DNA from 2 places in the Arthrobacter sp. AOP36-A1-22 genome. Region 2 is predicted to be linked to the other one. Evidence: riboswitches for the same ligand, from Rfam matches in the RefSeq annotation. Region 2 holds a riboswitch; the other holds the start of a gene.
What was found. Region 2 has a riboswitch for S-adenosylmethionine ahead of ACT3S2_RS09745 (bifunctional o-acetylhomoserine/o-acetylserine sulfhydrylase). Riboswitches for the same ligand answer to the same signal wherever they lie in the genome.

Region 1: linked by a shared signal. The riboswitch ahead of ACT3S2_RS01970 (OsmC family protein) and the one ahead of ACT3S2_RS09745 (bifunctional o-acetylhomoserine/o-acetylserine sulfhydrylase) in region 2 are both predicted to bind S-adenosylmethionine.

What each region holds. Positions count from the first base shown of each region.
Region 1 is NZ_JBQSWX010000002.1:131,832-135,931, forward strand. It holds partial or broken gene ACT3S2_RS01960 (DUF805 domain-containing protein) at 1-76, opposite strand, end outside; gene ACT3S2_RS01965 (DUF805 domain-containing protein) at 270-887, opposite strand; gene ACT3S2_RS01970 (OsmC family protein) at 1,433-1,975, opposite strand; SAM riboswitch class IV at 2,010-2,125, opposite strand; gene ACT3S2_RS01975 (DUF6226 family protein) at 2,278-2,946, shown strand; gene ACT3S2_RS01980 (SRPBCC family protein) at 3,149-3,601, opposite strand; gene ACT3S2_RS01985 (hypothetical protein) at 3,667-3,873, shown strand; gene ACT3S2_RS01990 (hypothetical protein) at 3,915-4,100, shown strand, end outside.
Region 2 is NZ_JBQSWX010000014.1:12,268-16,367, reverse strand. It holds gene ACT3S2_RS09755 (GDSL-type esterase/lipase family protein) at 1-960, shown strand, start outside; gene ACT3S2_RS09750 (VOC family protein) at 1,036-1,680, opposite strand; SAM riboswitch class IV at 1,889-2,005, shown strand; gene ACT3S2_RS09745 (bifunctional o-acetylhomoserine/o-acetylserine sulfhydrylase) at 2,073-3,434, shown strand; gene metX (homoserine O-acetyltransferase MetX) at 3,452-4,100, shown strand, end outside.

The DNA of each region.
Region 1 (4,100 bases), on a different contig from region 2:
CACTGAAGGTTGCATATTTGCCGAAGAAGCGCTTCACGGATTGATAGAAATCCGCGCCGTAGAGCGGCTGCTCCACCGGGACCTCCCCGAAGGTGACGGTGCGCCCCGAGGGGTTGCTTTACGGGGCGACGGATCCCGCGGGGCCGCCGTAGGGGTTGGGGTAACCAGCGCTCAAGGGGTTCTCCGGGGGAGTCGAGGCCAGGCGGTGTGCGCTGGCGTGCGGGGCCGATGCCCCGGCGGCGGACCGCCGGGACATCGCCGGGGCTTGGCTAGCCCTGGGTCGGGTCGGTGGGCTGCTGGTAGCCCTGTGGGGGGTTCTGGCCCGCGAAACCGCCGCCGGCAGCCGGTGCTCCCGGGTACCCGGCAGAGGTGCCAAAGGCGTTCCCGTAGGCTGCCGCGCCGCCATCGGCGTCGAAACGAGCACCTTCGGGGACGGAGGGCATGATCATGAGGACGAGGACCACGAGCCCACCGAGAATCGGCACCAGGATCAGCAGGTACAGGAATCCGCTGAAGTTGCCGTCGTGCAGGCGGCGGACGCTCAGGGCGATGGACGGGATGATGATGGCCAACCCATAGAGCCCGATCACCAAGGAGGGGATGGCCCCGCCGGCACCCATTTCACCGGTGACGGGGTCGGAGCCGGCCAGTCCGAATCCGATCGCCAAGCCGTAGAACACGGTGTAGACGATGGCGTTGAAAAGCGCGAAGAACCAGAACTCGCTGCGGCTGGCCCGACCCGAGAAGGTCGCATACTTCTTGAAGAAGCGCTTGATGGCCTGGCCGAAGCTGGCCCCGTAGAGCGGCTGGTCCAAGGGAGCCTCACCATGGGTGGGCATGGTGACCCCTCCGGGGTTGCCATAGGGGTTGGGGGTGCTGCTGCTCAAAATTTCCTCCATCGAAAGTATTTCGGGTGATCGGGAGTAGTCTTCCAGATGGAGCCTTGACATGCGATGGGGAGGACTCCCCATGTCGCGTCGTGTCTGCCCTTGGTGTGGGGTAGGCCCCCGGAGCCACCCCGACTAGCTCGAGGCCGCCGGGGCAACCGGCTACCTCTAGCTCGGTGGCATCGGAGGATTGCCCGCCTACACCTTGTGGTTCAGGGGGACCTCTGGAGGCTGCCGGCCACCGCCACTGCCCTGCTGACGGCTCCCGCCGCCGGCAGTGGCAGGCCTGGGCGCACTGGTCCTCGGGGAAGACCCCGATCCACGACAGCTCAGCGGTTTCAACTTGGCCATCACGGTGCCGGGAGCCGGACAGTTGTCACTGGACCGTCGAACTAGACAGAAGCTCACTTCATGAACATCAAGAGATCGCTGCTTCATGGATCGTGACTGGACACCAGGAGCCGCAGCCCCAGGGACAACACCGTGCAATTCGGCAGGTACAGCCGGTTCGGAGGTCCTGTTGGGAGTCGGCTGCTGGCCGCCTTCTAGGAGTTGACCCGCAGGGTCGTGGTCACCGGGGTCGGGTTCGTGAAGACGTCCAATACCGGGCAGTGGGCGTCGACGGCCGCCTGGAGTTCGGCATAGCGTTCCTCGGTGGCCGGACCCGAGACGTCCACGGTCAGCCGCACATCACCGAATCCCGGGCGGACCTTGTCCTCGATGCCGAACAGGCCGCGCACATCCAGGTCGGCGTCCGCCGAGATGTCCAGCGAGTCGATCGTGATGCCCAGCTGGTGAGCATAGAGGCGGTAGACCACCACCTGGCAGGAGATCAACGCCCCGAGGGCGTATTCGACGGGGCTGGCGGCGACGTCGTCCCCGGCCAATGCCGCCGGTTCGTCGACGGTGAATTCGTGGCGTCCGGCGCGGATGGTCGAACCGACCGAGCCCACCGGGTCGGCCGTCGCGCGGAACTGCAGCGATGCGCTGGCAGTGTTCTGACCGATCCGTTCCGCCCAGGCGGATCCCGCGGAATCGAGGCGTTCGGCGCGGTTGGAAATGCTGGTTTCTGCAAGGGTCTGGGTCATGGCGTTCCTTCGCTGTCATGGCGAGCGTGGCGCTGCGCCATACTTACGCCTCCCGGTCGGGACGGCGTCGAATCGTCACCTGGGGCACCCCACTATGGCGAAGGGGGTTGCCGTCCAACCGGCCAGGGCCTCAGGTTGGATCTCTTGATTCTTGGGTTCGATTCTGCTGGCGGGAACGCCGATCGGGCAAACGCGTCGCGTCATCCGGAGACATACGCCGGGTCATCCGCGGGTGGAGAGCCCGCCATCCCCGCAGCAGGATTCCCCTCGCCAGGGGGTATCCCAGCGGTTATCGTGGGGCCATGAGCGGATACCGGCGCCCGGAGTTCACCCCGGAGATCCATCGCGATGGACAGGGCGCCCCGATCGCCTACGGCCATCGGTGGGAAGGGATGTCTCCGCCTTCGCGCGCCTACTCCACGGTGGGCCATCGACACCGGTTCGCTCCCTTGCATGAGGTCGCTGATGCCCAGCTCGACTGGCTGTTGGACGCCTTTGACGTCGTCGCCGAACGGGACCCGGAGGTTGCTTCCGATCTGCTGTTCCCCTCGGAGGACGTCGTCCACGCGGTCCGGGTCGTCCCGTCCAACCTGCTCGCGGCCCCGCTGACCTTCGTCTTCACCGGGTTCCCGGGGATCTTCCTGCACGCTGGCGCCCTCTACGACGCCCACTATCCGGTATGCGGTTGCGATGCCTGCGATGACGATGTCCAGGAGCTGTTGGAAAACCTTGAATCCGTGGTGCGAGCCGTCGTCTCAGGCGGCTATTTTGAACGAATTAATCCCAACGACGACCAATCTGTCGATTATCGGCTGGCCGAGCCGGGCCGGTGGGAAGAAGCCGGGTGCATCCATGCCGAGGATGTGCCCGAGGGAAGGATGGAGGTGGCAGAAGCCATGCTCCCTTCCGATGGGCACTGGCGGCCGTGGCCGGAAGCGGTGCGAGACGCGGCTGGTGCGGCAGGGGGCTGACAAACCGTGTGCCCGTGGCGGTTCCGTCGTGATCTTCCATCAGGGCCGGCGGGCGTCAACACTGCGCGGGATGATGGCCACGTGCTTCCTGGCCGACATCGAAACACAAGAACCGCAGGCACTCATGGCGCGAATCACCGGCAACCATAAGCGCGGAAATGAACGCGTTGCACGGAAGCATCCGCGCAATCAGGGCCGCTAATTAGTCCACGGGCCCGGCGCTGAGATGGCGGTTCCGCTCCTCGATGAGCTTCTGCAGATAACGGGCCAGGAAGAGCTTCTCTGCCAAACGACCGAGAGGGCCGAACGGTGCGGCGAAATCGACGCGGTCAACCATGGTTGTTCCCCCCGACTCCTGGCTGAACTCATGGATATGACGAAACCAGCGGAACGGGCCCTTGACCTGTTCGTCGATGAAGGAGTGCGGTGCTTCCATCTGCATGATGCGGCTGGTCATCTTCAGGGGGACGCCAAAGTGCCAAGCCCGCCATGTCACGTTCTCACCGAGTGAGATGAGGCCGGAAGTGACACCGGCGATGGCCTCCTCCCGGGACTTCGCCAGCGATTGTTGATGGGTGTCGATGTTCCGGGCCAGATCGAATAAGTGTTCCTGAGGGATGGTGGTCCACGTCGTGCACTGGAAGGAAACGCTCATGGGCAGAGTCTCTCAGGTGTTGCCCGCCTCTCGAAAGGTCGGCGAATACGCGGTACGGTGCGCGTATGCGCTTCTCCACCCAGCAACGCCTCCTGATTGCCGCCTACTGCGCCATGATCCTCGTGGGTCTACTGCTGTTGGTCTTCGGGCTCTTCGGGGAATCCTGGTGGCTGCCCGTGATCGGCGCGCTCATCGTCGCAGGCTCCGGATTCACGCTCTCCGTATGGGTGCGGGAGTTTCGGCGTCAAGACACCCTGAAGAACCGGGCCTGAGGGTTGTTCCACGGGAGACGGTGAATCCGTAGTCTGTAGGCGTGAACAGAACAGCGACTCCCTTCCTCGTCATCGGTGGCCTCGGCATGCTGCTCGGTGGTCTCTTCTCCGCCATCAGTGCCGCCTCCCCGTCCTATTTGGCCGCCTGGGCGGTCGCCTATCTGGTGCTGGTGGTCGGTGTCGCGCAAGTGGTGCTGGGCCTGGGCCAGGCCCGGTTGGCCGTAAAA
Region 2 (4,100 bases):
CATTCGACGCACACCGCGTTCCGGGGGAGCGAAAGGCCCCGTGGCCGCATCGACGTCTTCGTCGACGGCAGCCTCCAGCTCGGCGACGAACTCACCGGCGGGGACGCCGTGGAAATCGACATGGCCGCCGGCTCGATGCACCACGTGGCCGGGCCCCACCACACAACCGTCGTGGAGGGCCTCGCGCCAACGGAGAAGACGCTCGAATTCCACCTCCCCCACAATGAATCCCTGGAGTTGATCAGCCTCTGCTCCGACAAGCCGCTCCACCCCGCGCCCCGGACCCGTCCGCTGTGGGTCCACCACGGCAGCTCCATCAGCCAGGGATCGAACGCGGCATCCCCCAGCGGGATCTGGCCCGCCGTGGCAGCCCGCCGGGGCGGGGTCGAACTGCACAACCTCGGCTTCGGGGGCAGCTGCTTCGTGGACCCCTTCATGGCGCGGGTGATCCGCGATGCGCCAGCGGACGTCATCAGCGTCAAACTCGGCATCAACATCGTGAACCTGGATGCCATGCGCGTGCGGACCCTGGTCCCGGCCATCCACGGATTCCTTGACACCATCCGCGAGGGGCATCCCACCACGCCGCTGGTGTTGATCTCCCCGATCTTCTGCCCGATTCACGAAAGCACGTCGGGCCCCGGCACGATCGTCCCGGAGAGCCTGGGGACCAGCCAGGTCAAGTTCAGCGCGACGGGGACCCCAGGGGATGAATCGGCGGGACGGCTGACCTTGGAGGTCATCCGCCGCGAGATGCGCTCCCTGGTCGAAGACCGGGCGGACGATGCGAACCTGTACTTCCTGGACGGACTCGAGCTGTATGGGGCCCCGGACGAGGCCGAGCTGCCGCTGCCGGACAACCTGCATCCGGATTCCGCAACGCATCAGCTGATCGGCGATCGCTTCGCCGATCGGGTCTTCGCCGCCGACGGACCCTTCGCGGCGGTGCCGCGGCACTGATCCGGGACGGCACAGAGCGAAAACGACGGCGGCCCGCGGGCCGCCGTCGTTCGGTGTTCCACCTCCGTGAGCGGATCAGAGGGTGATGGTCCCCGAGGGGGTCTCGAAGGTCACCGTCATGATTCCCGGGGTGCCATTGGGGGCCTCCCACTGGACTTCGACATCGCCCAACGGCGACTCCGAGGGGGTGCCCAGCCATTCGCGGACCCGTTCGACCGAACCGGCGATCGCGATCCCGGAGATATGCCCCTGCGGATCCAATGCCCGGGAGGGGTGCAGGTCCTCGGTGCCGGTATCCCAGCGCAGCATGTAGGGCACCTGCGGGTCGGCGATCAGGCCCTTGATGCCGATCTGCTGCCACGTCAGTTCTTGGCCGTCGGGGAACTTGCGGTTGCCCGGGACCGATGACCGGCCCAGACGTTCCTCGAACGGGGCCAGGTCGTCAACGGCGACGCACCAACCCATCCATCCGCCACCCATCTCCGATCGGGCCCGGACGGCCTGGCCGAACGGCGCCTTGTCCGAGGACGGGTGGTCCAGGACCTCCACGACCTCCAGGTACTGGGTGTTCTTCAACGGGAAAATGACGTTCCTGGTCCCGAAGCGGGGATGAATGCCTCCCTTGACGGACTCGATCCCCAGAGTCTTGCCGACACGGGCGGCCGTCGCGGCCAACCCGTCTGGTCCACATGCGTACGAAACGTGATCCAACCTCATCATGGCTTCATGATCGCACTTTGTGAGGTGCGTCTCGACTTAGGGTGCCCTAAATCACCATGGTTCGTATTTTCCTCGACCCGTTTCCCGGGCCTCCATCGCGGCCGTCAGGAGGGGGACCGGACGGGGGAGGGGGAGGAATGTTGCGCCCTGCGGTCATATTGACGCCGCGTTGTTGCGGCGGCCGCCCCGATCCACAACACTGGAGGCAGGTCATGAGTGCCAGCGCGAAACCCCGGTTTGCTGGCCGGCAACCCTCCACTCGCGGTGGGGTGCCCCGGGTGAAGACCTGGTTCGCCTCCACAAGGAGAACGGACAAGCGCGGGTCACCTCCCGGCGTTCCCTTCCGGGACCGCCGTGGAACAGGGGCCCCTGAGTCGTAGAAGGGGACAGAAATGTCTGCATCATGGTCTTTTGAAACCCGCCAGGTCCACGCCGGACAGGCACCGGATCCCACCACCGGGGCCCGGGTGCTGCCGATCTACCAGACGACGTCGTATGTCTTCCCCAGCGCCGAGAGTGCCGCAGCACGCTTCGCGCTGAAGGAACTCGAGCCGATCTACACCCGCACCGGCAACCCGACGCAGGAAGCCGTCGAAACCCGGATCGCCGACCTCGAAGGCGGGGTCGGGGCCCTGCTGCTGGCCTCGGGCCAGGCGGCGACCACGCTTTCGATCCTCAACCTCGCGGGAGCCGGGGACCATATCGTGGCCAGCCCGAGCCTCTACGGGGGAACGCAGAACCTGTTCAAGCACACGTTGAAGCGCCTCGGCATCGAGGTCACCTTCGTGGAGGATCCCGACCACCTGGATTCCTGGCGGGCCGCGGTGAAACCGAACACCAAGGCATTCTTCGGTGAGGTCATCTCCAATCCGCGCCAGGACGTCCTGGATATCGAGGGCGTCAGCACGGTGGCCCACGAAGCCGGGGTCCCGCTCATCGTGGACAACACCCTGGGCACCCCGTACCTGGTCCGCCCCATCGAATTCGGTGCCGACATCGTGGTGCACTCGGCCACGAAGTACCTGGGCGGGCACGGAACCTCCGTCGCCGGGGCCATCGTTGATTCGGGCAACTTCGACTTCGCGGCCGACCCGGAACGCTTCCCGGAATTCAATACCCCCGACGAGTCCTACAACGGGCTGGTCTTCGCCCGCGATCTGGGGGTCGACGGCGCCCTGGGGGCGAACCTGGCGTTCATCCTCAAGGCGCGCGTCCAGTTGTTGCGCGATCTGGGTTCGGCGGTCTCCCCGTTCAACGCCTTCCTGATCGCCCAGGGCCTGGAAACCCTGAGCCTGCGCATGGAACGCCATGTGGCCAACGCGCAGAAGGTCGCCGAATGGCTCGAGGCCCACGCCCAGGTCGACTCCGTCGCCTTCGCCGGCCTGCCCTCCAGCCCCTGGTACGAACTCGGCCGCAAATACGCCCCGCGGGGCGTCGGCGCGGTCCTGGCCTTCGAGATCTCCGGCGGCGAACCGGCCGGCCGGGCCTTCGTCGACGGCCTCGAACTGCACTCCAACGTCGCCAACATCGGCGATGTGCGCTCGCTGGTGATCCACCCGGCCTCCACCACGCACTCCCAGCTCTCCGACGCCGAACGCGCCGCGGCCGGGGTGGGAGCCGGACTGGTGCGCCTGTCGGTGGGCATCGAGCACATCGACGACATCATCGCCGACCTCGAGGTCGGTTTCGCCGCCGCGGCCGCCGCCGGGGACGAAGCCGCAGAGGCCGCCCCGGAAGTCCAGGCCGTCCGGTGAGCCAGGGCGTCGGCGACGTGAGGGAACGACGTCAGGCCCCCGGGGCGCCGTTGATCCGTGACGGCATCCTCAAATGCGTGCCCATCGGCGGCTACCGCTTCGAGACCGGCGGCTGGCTGCCCGAGGTGATGATCGGCTACGAGACCTGGGGGACCCTGGACGCCCGGGCCTCCAATGCGGTGCTGTTGCTGCACGCCCTGACGGGGGATACCCATGTCTCCCGGGGGCACAGCCAGGAAGAAGGCTGGTGGGAAGGACTCGTGGGTCCGGGAAAGACGATCGATACCGACAGGTTCTTCGTCGTGGCCCCGAACATGGTCGGCGGCTGCTATGGCTCCAGCGGGCCCTCCAGCCTCGACCCCGACGGGCAGGCCTGGGGCTCCCGGTTCCCGTTCACCACGGTGCGGGATTCGGTGCGCACCGAGGCCCGGTTGGCCGACTACCTGGGCATTTCACGCTGGCACTCCGTCCTGGGCGGTTCCCTCGGTGGAGCGCGAGCGTTGGAATGGGCGGTGGAATACCCCGAACGCGTGGCCCGGTGCGCCGTCATTGCGGCCACCGCGGTCGCCTCCGCCGAACAGATCGCCTTCGGGCAGATCCAGACGCAGGCCATCCGGCTGGATCCGGACTTCTCCGGTGGCGACTTCTACGGAGCGGCGCCCTCGG